3 regions of the Herbaspirillum seropedicae genome follow, and region 1 is predicted to be linked to each of the others. Evidence: predicted binding sites of a transcription regulator. Region 1 holds the regulator's gene; each other region holds the start of a gene.
What was found. Region 1 encodes LexA, which represses DNA repair genes until DNA is damaged. Its sites were predicted from a motif close to ACTGTATNNNNATACAGT; they were not measured.
Positions count from the first base shown of each region.

Region 1 (4,337 bases):
GCCACGCGTGCGCCCTGGTCCAGCACCATGCGCACGTAGCGCAGGAACTGGATGCTGTCGCCGAAACCTTGTTCGTGCATCAGCAGGATGTACTTGCCCGCCAGGGAGGACTTGCCGTCCCACTTCGGGATCAAGTCGAACAATTTATGGATCAGGCGGTAGACGTGCGAGCGTTCGCGCGTCACCAGGCGGCTCTCATGGCACTCCCAGCCTTCCTTGAGGTGACCCTGCAGCAGCAGGCTCAGGGCGATATTGTGCCTGGCTGTGGGATAGTTGGGGCGCAGTTCCAGTGCCTTGCGGAAGTTGCCGATGGCGTCTTCGAGGTCACCGTGATCGTGCTGGATGGCGCCGATGTTGTTGTAGGTGAGGGCGTGTTTGGAATCCACCTCCAGCGCCTTGTTGAACATGCGCATGGCATCGTCAAAACGGTCACTGGTGGAGAAATAGCTCGATCCCAGCTTGACGTAGGCATTGGGATCCTTGGGGGCGATTTCGATGACGCGCAACAGGTGTTCGTGGGCCTCGTCGATCCGGTTCAGCTTCAGGTAGGAATCGGCAATCTTGTTGTGCGCATAGGTATCCTGCGGATCGAGCAGGATGGCCGTCTTGTGGGACTCGATGGCTTCCTTGTACATCTCCATGGCATGGAAGGCCTCGCCCAGGGCGGTATGGGACGGCGCGAAACTGATCTGCAGTTCCAGCGACTTCAGGATCACAGCCACGGCTTCGTTGTAGCGTTTGCATTCGATCAGGGCGCGGCCGAGGTGGGAGAGGGGGCCGGGCGCATTGGGTTCGCGCTTGACGGCGTCCTCGAAGTAGGCGACCGAGGCTTCCGGGTCGTTCTTCTCGTGCAGCGCATTGGCCAGGCCTATGCGCGAGGCGCGGTGGTCCCGGTCGATGCGGATGGCGTGTTCGTAGAGGGCGATGGCTTCGTCGATGCGATCCTGGCTCAGCACCGTGCCGGCCAGGTTGCTCATGTATTCGGCGTTTTCCGGATCGGCTTCGATGGCCTTGCGCAGATAGGCTTCGGCGTCGGCGAACTTGCCTTCGTGCATGGCCACCAGTCCGCGCGCATGATTGGCGAACACCAGCGTGGGATTGCGCGACAGGACCGCCATGCATAACGCCTTGGCTTCGTCGGTCTTGCGGCTATCCAGCAGGTCAAGCGCCTTGCGCACGTCGAGCAGGTCTTGCAGGGGATGCTTGGGCGGCGGGGTGGCCGGCTTGCCGTGCTTGTTGCTGTTCTTGCGCGTCGACATCGAAGGGGGTCCTTGTGGTTGGGTGCTGTAGTTGCACCGGATATAGCTTTCCAGCAGGGATGATATGCGCGCCGAAGTCCAGGCGAAGAGGAAAACAGAAAGCAAAAAACCTTCGTTTTAGACGAAGGTTTTGCATGAACGGGTGCTTCCGGGCCGCAGTGCAGAGCTTTCTGCGGCGCGGTGGCGGCCCCTGGCGCCTAGTTCCAGCTGCGCATGAGCCCTACGGCCAGGCCTTCCAGGGCGAACTGTTCTTCGTTGGGCTTGACGATGATGGGTTTGAAGTCGGGATTTTCGGGGAAGAGGGTGATCACCGAGCCGGTCTTCTGGTAGCGCTTGACCGTGACTTCGTCAGCCAGCCGGGCCACGACGATCTGGCCATTGCGGGCCTGGTCGGTCTTGCGCACGGCCAGCAGGTCGCCATCGAGGATGCCGGCGTCGCGCATGGACATGCCGCGTACCTTGAGCAGATAGTCCGGCTTGCCGGAGAACATGGCTGGGTCGACCTGGTAGGTCTTTTCCACGTGTTCCTGTGCCAGGATGGGGGAGCCTGCGGCCACGCGCCCGATCAGCGGCAGGCTCAGTTGCATCAGGGCCGGGTGGGGCAGCGCCATCTGGCGGCTGGCAGCCTGGCCGCCCGGTTCGCGCAGGCGGATGCCGCGCGAGGTGCCGGGCGAGATCTCGATGGCGCCCTTGCGCGCCAGGGCCTGCAGGTGCTCTTCGGCAGCATTGGCAGAGCGAAAGCCCAGCTCTGCGGCAATCTCGGCGCGCGTGGGAGGGAAGCCGGTGTTCTCGATGGCGTTCTTGATCAGGTTCAGGATTTGTTCCTGGCGCGCGGTCAGTTTGAGCATGGAAGGGCCTTTCTCTCGGGGAAGGCTGTGTGGATGAACAGTCTGTATTTTTATACAGGTGCAATCCTTGTGTCAACGGCAACATGCATTTCCAGCGGTCGAAAAAGCGGCTTTTGCGGTTTTTCTTCACTTATGTTCACTTATGGATAGATGGGCAGCTGGCCCTCTATATATAGAGGGGTTGAAAATGGTGAGGGGATCGCTCTCTTCCTGCGCCCAGCGCCTTCCTGCGTCTTCTTGTCCTTCAATGAAGGTGATTTGTCTCTGCCAGGCGTCGGTCGGACCTGCCGATGATTGCTGTTCTATCCAAAAGCTTGTATGATCTTGGGTTTTCCTCTTCCCACACCCGTCTTGACGCCGGGGTGGGCGTCTTCAATAAGTCCATAAGGAGTCTACATGCGTCATTATGAAATCGTATTTATCGTCCACCCGGACCAAAGCGAGCAAGTGCCGGCGATGATCGAGCGTTACAAGGGCATCGTCACCACCCGCGGCGGCAAGGTCCACCGTGTCGAAGATTGGGGTCGTCGTCAACTGGCCTACCAGATCCAGAAGCTGGCCAAGGCTCACTACGTCTGCCTGAACATCGAAGTCGACAGCGAAACGCTGGCTGAAATCGAAACCGGCTTCAAGTTCAACGACGCCGTCCTGCGCCACCTGACCGTCAAGATGAAGAAGGCCGAAACCGGTCCTTCCCCCATCCTGAAGGCAGTGCAGAAGGAAGACGCGGCCAAGAGCCGTACCGAAGCTCCGGCAGCTTAAGCGCTGCGAACATCGCGGAGAGTGAACCAGTTTCAAGTCATCGCCAGCCTGGCCGAACGTGATGTCCTACGTTATACGCCGGCCGGTATACCGATTGTCACTGCCAGGTTGCAGCATCAGTCGGAACAGGTGGAAGCTGGCATGAAGCGTCAGGTCGAATTCGAGATCGCGGCGCTGGCAGCGGGGGAAATCTCGGGTGCGCTCAACAGGGCGGCACTGGGTGAAATCTTCCGGTTCACCGGCTTTCTGGCCCGCAGGAATCGCAACAGCAAGAGCGTCGTGTTTCATATCGTTGATTTTGGCCCGGTCGCGCCGGATTGAGCGGCGCAAGGTAGCCAAACAGACCTTACCCAATTTTTAGATACAGGAGCCAACCATGGCATTCGGTAAAAAGTTCGATAAAAGCAAGCTGAAAAACAAGCGTCAACAGCAAAACCCGCTGTTCAAGCGCAAGAAATTCTGCCGTTTCACCGCCGCTGGCGTTGAACAGGTCGATTACAAGGACGTGGACACCCTGAAGGACTTCGTCCAGGAAAACGGCAAGATCATGCCGGCACGCCTGACCGGTACCAAGGCCCACTACCAGCGTCAAGTTGACACCGCCATCAAGCGCGCGCGTTACCTGGCCCTGCTGCCGTACACCGATCTGCACAACGCGTAATCTGCGCCGAGAAATAGGAGAAAAACATGCAAGTCATTCTGTTGGAAAAAATCGTGAATCTCGGCGGTCTGGGTGATGTCGTGCGCGTCAAGGACGGTTTCGCACGCAACTTCCTGATCCCGCAACGCAAGGCCCGCCGCGCTACCGATGCAGCCATCGCTGAATTCGAAGCCAAGCGCGCTGAACTGGAAAAGGCTGCTGCCGAGAAGCTGGCCGCTGCCCAAGCCCAAGGCGAAAAGCTGGCCGGCGCTACCGTTGAAGTTTCGCAGAAGGCCGGCGTTGACGGTCGTCTGTTCGGTTCGGTGACCAACTTCGACATCGCTGAAGCCCTGGGCAAGAAGGGCTTCGCCGTGGAAAAGGCGCAAGTGCGTCTGCCCAACGGCCCGCTGAAGATCGTTGGCGAACACCCCGTGTCGGTGGCTCTGCACACCGACGTGGTGGTCGATGTCACCATCGCAGTCAAGGGCGAGCAAGCGTAATACGCCTGTTTGCTGCAATTCGTTTTGCAATAGAAAAGCCGGGTTCGCCTGGCTTTTTTATTGTCAGTTTGATCAAGATATCCCGCTTCTGGCGGCCGCATTGGCCGGGGCGGCGGATGTCTTGATGTTGCATTCGTTCGCACGCAGCATCGGGGTGTGCAAAAACGTCCGCCCTGACCAACGGCTTCACATCAGCAGGTTATAATGCGCGCCATGAAAGAATCGTCCCGCGGCAATCCAGAATTTTTCCGTGGCCAGAAGGAGTCCTCCGATCCCCAGATCGACGCGCTCCGCGTGCCGCCACACTCCATCGAGGCCGAGCAGTCGG
Region 1 covers NZ_CP011930.1:2,333,240-2,337,576, forward strand. Annotated here, with positions in the region: gene ACP92_RS10325 (tetratricopeptide repeat protein) at 1-1,259, opposite strand, end outside; gene lexA (transcriptional repressor LexA) at 1,457-2,107, opposite strand; gene rpsF (30S ribosomal protein S6) at 2,504-2,869, shown strand; gene priB (primosomal replication protein N) at 2,891-3,190, shown strand; gene rpsR (30S ribosomal protein S18) at 3,246-3,530, shown strand; gene rplI (50S ribosomal protein L9) at 3,557-4,009, shown strand; gene ACP92_RS10355 (replicative DNA helicase) at 4,214-4,337, shown strand, end outside.

Region 2 (4,337 bases), 180 kb from region 1:
CGGAGCATCCAAGGGCCGGGACGAGGAGATCGTCCCGGCTTTTTTGTTTTCAATCCGGCAACTCCCTCTTTCCCCAAGGAAAACAACGTGCCCCGTTCCGCGTCCGCCATCACCGTCGCTCTCGCCCTGTTGGCCCTGGGCGGCATCCTGGCCGCCTGCAGCGCCTCGCGCGAGCCGCAGGCCACTGCCGCCGCCGATCCGGCCGATGCTGCCGCCAGCCAGTGCGACGCCGGCAAGGTCCAGCGCTGGATAGGCGAAGACCTGAGCGGCTATGTGGAACGCCAGGCGGCGGCCGAGTCCGGCGCCCAGGAAACACGGGTGCTCAAGCCCGGCGACGCGGCCACGATGGACTTCAATCCGCGCCGGCTCAACATCCACGTCGATCCGGGCGGCGTCATCATCAAGCTGGCCTGCGGCTGAAGACTGCGCCAGCTTCTGCTACAGTAGCCCGCTCAGGGACAAATTCGCTACAGGGTTGGGGTGGCTGTCATGGCGACTATGAAGGATTTTGCGGCGCTCAAGGGATTGCGCCGCGACCTGCAAGAGCAGGAAAAAGCGCGTGCGCTGGCCTTGGCCGAGCGCGCGCGCCAGGAAGCAGCGATCCGCGAAGAGGCCAACCTCTTCCGCAACAGCATCGGCCAGATCGCGCCGCTGCGCAGCAAGGCCATCGACAAGGCGCTTCACTTGCCCGACGCTCCCCTGCCCATCCCGCGCCAGCACCTGGCCGATGAGCAGGCGGCGCTGCTGGAGTCGCTCTCCGACGAATTCACCATCGACACACTGATGGACAGCGACGAAAACCTCAGTTTCGCCCGCCCTGGCGTGGGCATGGACGTGCTCTCCAAGCTGCGGCGCGGCAACTGGGTGATCCAGGCCCAGCTCGACCTGCACGGCTACCGGCGCGACCAGGCCCGCGAGGCGCTGGGTGAATTCCTGCGCCAGTCGCGTCGGCGCGGATTGCGCTGCGTGCGGGTGATCCATGGCAAGGGCCTGGGCTCGGTCAACAAGGAGCCGGTACTCAAGCACAAGGTGCGCAACTGGCTGGCCCAGAAGGATGAAGTCATGGCCTTCTGCCAGGCCCGCGCGGCCGACGGTGGCGCGGGGGCGCTGGTAGTGCTGCTCAAGTCCAGCGAGCGGGCCTGACCGAACCGCCATCGGCCACCGGCAAGCTGCGCATCAGAACAGATCCATCTGCCCGTCCGACCTGGCTGGCTGCCGCGGCGCTTGGGGCGCCCACTGCGGCCGCTTGAAGCAGCTCGCATCCAGCGTAGCAAACGCCCGGTTGCGATGATGGATGCCCAGGCGGCGGCTGGCTTTCTCGAAGCGCTGCTGCAACAGGTCGGCCCACACGCCCGTACCACGCATGCGGGTGGCGAAATCGGCGTCGTAATCCTTGCCGCCGCGCATGTCCTGGATGCGATTCATCACCCGCGCCGCCCGGTCGGGGAAATGCGCCTGCAGCCATTGCCGGAATAGCGGGCTGACCTCCCACGGCAACCTCAGCACGATATAACCCGCCTGGCGTGCGCCCGCCTCTACCGCCGCCTCCATCACCCGCTCCAGATCAGGTTCGGTCACGAAGGGAATCACCGGCGCAATCGACACGCTCACCGGGATGCCCGCCTCGGCTAGGGTGCGGATCACCCGCAAGCGCCGCGCCGGGCTGGCCGCGCGCGGCTCCAGCGTGCGGGCGATGGCGGGATCGAGCGTGGTGATGGTGACGGCCACGATGGCCTGGTCCTTGGCGGCCATGGCGGCCAGCAAGTCGATGTCGCGCTCGATCAGGGCGGACTTGGTGATCATGGCAACCGGGTTTTCGCAATCGTGCAGGATCTGCAGAATGCGCCGGGTCAGCTGGCGTTCGCGCTCGATGGGCTGATAAGCGTCGGTATTGATGCCCACGGTGATGGTGTCGGGCTGGTAGGAGGGCTTGGCCAGCTCGCGCAACAAGAGCTCGGGCGCATTGGTCTTGGCCACCAGCCGGCTTTCGAAGTCCAGGCCTGGCGAAAGCCCCAGGTAGCTGTGCGATGGACGGGCAAAACAGTAGATGCAGCCATGTTCGCAGCCCCGGTAGGGATTCAGGGACAGCGAGAACGGCAGGTCCGGCGAAGTATTGCGGCTGATGATGGACTTGGCGGTTTCTTCGGTGACGATGGTCTTCAGGCGCGCCGGCTCCTCGTCCTGCTCAAGCGCGGCAGCACCCTCTCCCTCGGCCCAGCGCATGGGCTGCCAGCCATCATCGAACTCTTCCCGGCTCACCGATTCATAGCGCCCCCGCAGGTTGGTGACCGCACCCCGGCCCTTCTGGGCTACCTGGCTGCGATGGATGAAGGTCGCAGGCGTGAGGGTAGGATCGTCCTCTGCCGTGGGCGCTGGCTGGGTCGGGAAAGGCTGGGCGATGCCCTGTGGAAATTTGGGGAAGGAGGCCACCGGAAGCTCAACAATACTGTATTTATATACAGTATTCTGCCTTCACTTGGACGGCCCTGCAAATGCTGTTTCAATTTGTCCGGCTGCCGCATTAATCGGTTATGCTAGTTCACCCTCAGCTTCCCAACAGAGAAGAAAGTCACCACAAGGGGGAACAAGGACCGCCAGAGGTCCCAAGGAGACAAGGATGCAATACCAGGCAAACCGGCCCAGCGCCGGTGCATTGCTGGGCACCTCGCCGCTTGTGCAGGCCAGCACCGATGGCGTGCCGGATCTGCAGGCCATCGAGCGCTCTCACCAGCGCAGCTCGTCCTACGGCATCATGCGCGGCCAGCGGCCCGACCTCGACTCGCTCTCGCGCGCCGACCTGGCGCAGACCCTCGAAGCCAACCAGACCCTCTCCGGCCACGCCCGCCCGGTCATGGAAACCCTCTACGACCAGATCCGCAATACCCACAGCATGGTGATCCTGTCGGATGCAGAAGGCACCATCCTGCATACCCTCGGCGACAGCGATTTCCTGGCCAAGGCCGATCGCGTCGCCCTTGGGCCGGGAGGGCGCTGGTCCGAGCAACTGCGCGGCACCAACGCCATCGGCACAGCGCTGTTCGAGCAGAAGCCCACTACCGTACACGCCCAGCAGCATTACCTGGACGCCAATCGCTTCCTGACCTGCTCGGCCGCCCCCATCTTCGACCATCGCGGCCAGGTGCTGGGGGTGCTGGATGTCTCGGGTGAATGCGGCAGTTTCCACAAGCACACCATGGCGCTGGTGCGCATGTCGGCGCAGATGATCGAGAATCACCTGCTGGCCGGCAGCTTTCCTGATTGCATCACCCTGCATTTCCACAGCCGCGCCGAATTCGTCGGCACGCTGGTCGAAGGCATCGTCAGCTTCACGCCGGGCGGTCGCTTCCTGGCGGCCAATCGCAGCGCGCAGTTCCAGCTGGGCCTGACCCTGGCGGCGTTGCAATCGCATACCTTCGCTTCACTGTTCGGGGTGCCGCTGTCGCTGCTGTTCGAGCATCATCGCAAGGCCGCCCCGGGCCTGCTGGAGCTGTGCCTGCACAATGGCATCCGCATCCATGGCCGCGCCGAATTGCGCCTGCGCGACCAGCATTTCCAGGCCGCGCGCGAGGCCGTCATCGATGCGCCCGGCCTGCTCCCGCCTGCGCCCAATACCACCACCCCGCCGCCGTCGCCGCCCCAACAGCGCGCGCGCCACCAACGGCGACCGGACCTGCAGGCGCTCGATACCGGGGACGTACGCATGAGCGCCATCATTGCCAAGCTGCGCCGGGTGATCGACCGCGACATCCCCATCCTCATCACCGGCGAGACCGGCACCGGCAAGGAATGGCTGGCGCAAGCCATCCATGGCGACAGTGCACGCTTTGGCGCCCGCCAGAACCGCGCAGGCGCGGCCCCCTTCGTCGCAGTGAACTGCTCGGCCATCCCGGAAAACCTGATCGAAGCCGAACTGTTCGGCTATGAAGACGGCGCTTTCACTGGCGCACGGCGCAAGGGTGCGCTGGGCAAGATCGCCCAGGCGCACGGCGGCACCCTGTTCCTGGATGAGATCGGCGACATGCCCCTGGCCCTGCAAGGCCGGCTGCTGCGCGTGCTGCAGGAACGCGCCGTGACGCCGCTGGGCAGCCAGCGCGTCATCCCGGTGGATTTCGCACTGGTCTGCGCGACCAATCAGCCGCTGCGCGAGATGGCCGCGCGCCATGCCTTCCGCGAAGATCTGTACTACCGCATCAATGGCTTGCAGGTGAAGCTGCCGGCGCTACGGGACCGCAGCGACCTCCCCCAGCTGATCGAACGCATCCTGGAAGACGAAGGCGGCCCCCACGCGCCGCGCTTCGACGCGCAAGCACAGGCGCTGCTGCTGGCCAGCCACTGGC
Region 2 covers NZ_CP011930.1:2,154,727-2,159,063, reverse strand. Annotated here, with positions in the region: gene ACP92_RS09450 (I78 family peptidase inhibitor) at 88-420, shown strand; gene ACP92_RS09445 (Smr/MutS family protein) at 490-1,143, shown strand; gene ACP92_RS09440 (PA0069 family radical SAM protein) at 1,177-2,430, opposite strand; gene ACP92_RS09435 (sigma-54-dependent Fis family transcriptional regulator) at 2,618-4,337, shown strand, end outside.
Region 2: a site for LexA is predicted at 2,446-2,463, ahead of ACP92_RS09440 (PA0069 family radical SAM protein). Genes of this name have one in related genera too.

Region 3 (4,337 bases), 1.9 Mb from region 1:
CTGGTGCAGGTGCCACAGGGCATGCAGGGGGCTGTCCATCTCGTCATTGCAGAAACCGGCGGCGCGCAGGACGCTGGCGGACTCGGTGCTGCAGGACAGGGACACGCTGGCGCTGGCCAGGATCTGCGGCAGGTGATGCCGGCTGGCCGAGGACAGCACATGCGGCTCGCCCACGATCAAGGTGCCATGCAGGCCGAAGGCGGCAATCGAGTCGGCTACAGTGAATTCCCATTTCGGGAAGGGGCAGACCACGATCTCGAAACCGTGCGCCATCCATTCCAGGCAGTCGGCCAGTTCTTCCAGCGAGGCATTCGGTGCCGGCGTCTTGCCCAGCTTGAAGACGATCTCCGGTTCGATGCGCGGTTGCACCGCGCCGGTCAGCGACTGCAGGCCGTGATTGTCTTCGGCGAAGCGCACGGTGGTATCGTACATCGGCGCCCAGGTCGGGATGCGGGCATCATCGATGATGCCGTAGCGTTCCCAGTTCTTGCGCACCACAAAACCGATCTTGCGGCCAATGGGCTGCTCGCCCTGGGCCACGCGGATGTTGCGGATGTTGTGGGCGATCTCGTAGGCGTCTTCTACCGACAGCGGTTCGGACTCGGAAATGCGCGGGATGACCTTGGACTGGGCGCGGGCATCCAGCAACTGATGCGCGTATCGAAGGGCTTGGCTCGACATTAGCATGGAGGGCTCACATCGAAAGATAGTGAATAGCTATCCATTGTCGATGACGATTAGTTTTTGCACAAGCAAAAACTCGCTTTTATACGAGATCTGACAAAAATTTCATCAGTCTATGCGGCACTGTGCGGCGCTGTTGTTCAGCTACCGGGAAAGGCTTGGACAGCAGGCGCCGACCGGCTTCAGCCACCCCATAGGTCGCCATTGGGGCTGGTGCGCGGCGCCGTCACGCCGAAGTGCTGGTAGGCCGCGCCGGTGGCGATACGGCCACGGGGGGTGCGCTGCAGGTAGCCTTGCTGGATCAGGTAGGGTTCCAGCACGTCTTCGATGGTGTCGCGTTCTTCACCGATGGCTGCGGCCAGGTTGTCCAGCCCGACCGGGCCGCCGCCGAACTTGAACAGCACTGCCTCCAGGAGCTTGCGGTCCATCAGGTCGAAACCGACCGGGTCCACATCCAGCATCACGAGGGCGGCATCGGCCATCTCGCGGGTGATGCGGCCCTGGCCCTTGACCTCGGCATAGTCGCGCACGCGGCGTAGCAGGCGGTTGGCGATACGCGGGGTGCCACGGCTGCGGCGGGCGATTTCCAGCGCGCCGTCCTCGACGATGGGGGCATTCAACAGCCCGGCGCTGCGGGTGACGATGCGGGCCAGCTCGGGCGGGGTGTAGAACTCCAGCCGGGCGACGATGCCGAAGCGGTCGCGCAGCGGGTTGGTCAACATGCCGGCGCGGGTGGTGGCGCCCACCAGGGTGAAGGGTTGCAGGTCCAGGCGCACCGAACGGGCGGCCGGGCCTTCGCCGATCATGATGTCGATCTGATAATCCTCCAGCGCTGGGTAGAGGATTTCCTCCACCACGGGCGACATGCGGTGGATCTCGTCGATGAAGAGCACATCATTGGCCTCGAGATTGGTGAGCAAGGCGGCCAGGTCGCCGGCGCGCTCCAGCACGGGGCCTGAGGTCTGGCGCAGGTTCACGCCCATCTCGCGGGCGATGATGTGGGCCATGGTGGTCTTGCCCAGGCCGGGCGGGCCGAACAGCAGGGTGTGGTCAAGCGGCTCGCCGCGCTTGCGGGCGGCGGAGATGAAGATTTCCAGCTGGGCGCGCACCTTTTCCTGGCCGACGTATTCGTCCAGCTGCTTGGGCCGCAGGGCGCGCTCGATGGCTTCCTCGTTGGCCGAAGCCGGCGTGGCGGAGATGATGCGCTGTTCGGAGAAATCGTCGGTCTGGATGCTCATGCTCTAATCCTTGTCTGCCCTTTACCTGTGACCTGTGCATCAGCCCTTGGAAAGCGCCTTCAGGGCCAGCTTGATGCCGTCCGAGACGGTACTGTCCTTGGGCACCTGCTTCATGGCCAGGGTCGCTTCCTTGTCCGAATAGCCCAGCGCCAGCAGGGCGTTGAGAATGTCGGCGCTGGCGTCGCTGTGGACCACGCCGGCCACCGCGCCCAGATCGGCGCCGAGCTTGCCCTTCAACTCCAGCAGCAGGCGTTCGGCGGTCTTCTTGCCGATGCCGGGCACACGGGTGAGGCGACCGGCTTCCTGCAGGGTGACGGCCTGGGCCAGGTCGGCCACCGACATGCCCGAGAGGATGGACAGCGCGGTACGCGCGCCCACGCCCGAAATCTTGATCAGCTCCTTGAACGTATTGCGCTCTTCGGCAGTCCCAAACCCGAACAGGATGTGCGCATCCTCGCGGATGGCCAGGTGCGTCAGCAACGTGACCTTCTCGCCCAGGGCCGGCAGGTTGTAGTAGGTGCTCATGGGCACGGCCACTTCATAGCCGACGCCCTGGCAGTCCACCAGCAGGTTGGGGGGAAGTTTTTCGAGAAGAATTCCGGAGAGGCGACCGATCATGGCGTCAGTGGTGTGCGTGAGGTGCAGCTTCTGTGATAATCCCGGGATGATACAGCACTGTTCGGATAAACAGTATCCAAGCCCCCCTCACAGAGAGAAGACAAAGGAAAAACATGGCCGGCAGCGCCTTTTTTGCACTGATTGACGACATCGCCACCGTTCTCGACGATGTTTCCCTGATGACCAAGGTGGCGGCCAAGAAGACCGCCGGCGTGCTGGGCGACGACCTGGCCCTCAATGCCCAGCAGGTCGCCGGCGTGCGCGCCGAGCGCGAATTGCCGGTGGTGTGGGCGGTGGCCAAGGGCTCGCTGAAGAACAAGGCCATCCTGGTGCCCGCCGCCTTGGCCATCAGCGCCTTCATCCCCTGGGCGGTGACGCCGCTGTTGATGCTGGGCGGTGCTTTCCTGTGCTTCGAGGGCTTCGAGAAGCTGGCCCACAAATACCTGCCGCACGACGAAGAGCATCACGAAGTGGCCGCCAGGGCCCCCGAAGACATCGACCCGCTGGTCTACGAGCAGGAAAAGATCAAGGACGCTGTGCGCACCGACTTCATCCTCTCGGCCGAGATCATCGCCATCACGCTGGGCACTGTCGCCGGCGCGTCCCTGCAGCAGCAGATCACGGTGCTGGTGGGCATCGCGCTGATCATGACGGCGGGGGTGTATGGCCTGGTGGCGGGCATCGTCAAGCTCGATGATGGCGGCCTGTACCTGGTGCAGCACGCCAGCGCCAGCGCCTGGGGGCGCATCAAGGCCGGCATCGGTCGCGCCGTGCTGGCGGCCGCGCCGAAGATGATGCGCAGCCTGTCGGTGATCGGCACCATCGCCATGTTCATGGTCGGCGGCGGCATCCTGACGCATGGCCTGCCGTTCGCTCATCACGCCATCGAAGCGGCAGCGGTGGCCGTAGAGGGCGTGGCGGTGATCGGCCCGGTACTGGGCGCGATTGCTCCTGCGGTATTGAATGCGCTCTTTGGCGTGGTCGCCGGGGCGGTGGTGCTGGTGGTGGTGAAGCTGGCGCAGCGCGTGCTGTCGCTCTTCAGGAAGAAGAACTAACCGACCAGACGCCCGCCGCGCATGCGGATGCCCTTGCGCGCCAGCGCCGGGGCCAGTGCGCCGAGGTCGGACAAGACCCCTCCCCCATGCGCGTGGCAGATCGCCACGCCCAGGGCGTCGGCGGCATCGGTGCCGGGCAGCCCGGGCAGCTTGAGCAGCCGCGCCACCATTTCCTGCACCTGCGCCTTCTGGGCGCGTCCATGGCCGGCCACGGCCTGCTTGACCTGCAGGGCCGTGTATTCGGCCACCGCCAGGTCAGCCGCCACCAGCGCACAGATCGCCGCGCCACGGGCCTGCCCCAGCAGCAGCGTAGAGTGCGGGTTGACGTTGACGAACACCTTTTCGATGGCGGCGCAATCAGGCGTATAGGACTTCACCACTTCGCCCACGCTGGCCAGGATGACCTTGAGGCGAGAGGGAAGATCGCCGTCCGGCGTCTTGATGGTGCCGGAAGCGATGTAGGACAGTGTGTTGCCCTGCTTGTGGATGACCCCGAAACCGGTGGTACGCAAGCCTGGGTCGATACCGAGGATTTTCATGCCCGCCAGTCTAACCGATCAGGCGCTCAGGCAGGCGCTGGAACACTGCGCGGTCGGGACGCCTGGGAGGTCAGCAAGGTCCCCGGCGGCGCTCCAGGCGCACGACCCAGCGCTGGATGGCCGGACGCAGGCGCAGGAAGCCGCGATAGCTGCGCTCCATCAGCCACAGCATCCCTGGCAACCGCGCCAGACGCGCCAGCCAG
Region 3 covers NZ_CP011930.1:453,733-458,069, reverse strand. Annotated here, with positions in the region: gene ACP92_RS02100 (2-keto-4-pentenoate hydratase) at 1-687, opposite strand, end outside; gene ruvB (Holliday junction branch migration DNA helicase RuvB) at 867-1,922, opposite strand; gene ruvA (Holliday junction branch migration protein RuvA) at 1,962-2,540, opposite strand; gene ACP92_RS02085 (DUF808 domain-containing protein) at 2,654-3,595, shown strand; gene ruvC (crossover junction endodeoxyribonuclease RuvC) at 3,592-4,134, opposite strand; gene ACP92_RS02075 (thiol-disulfide oxidoreductase DCC family protein) at 4,205-4,337, opposite strand, start outside.
Region 3: a site for LexA is predicted at 2,597-2,614, ahead of ruvA (Holliday junction branch migration protein RuvA). Genes of this name have one in related genera too.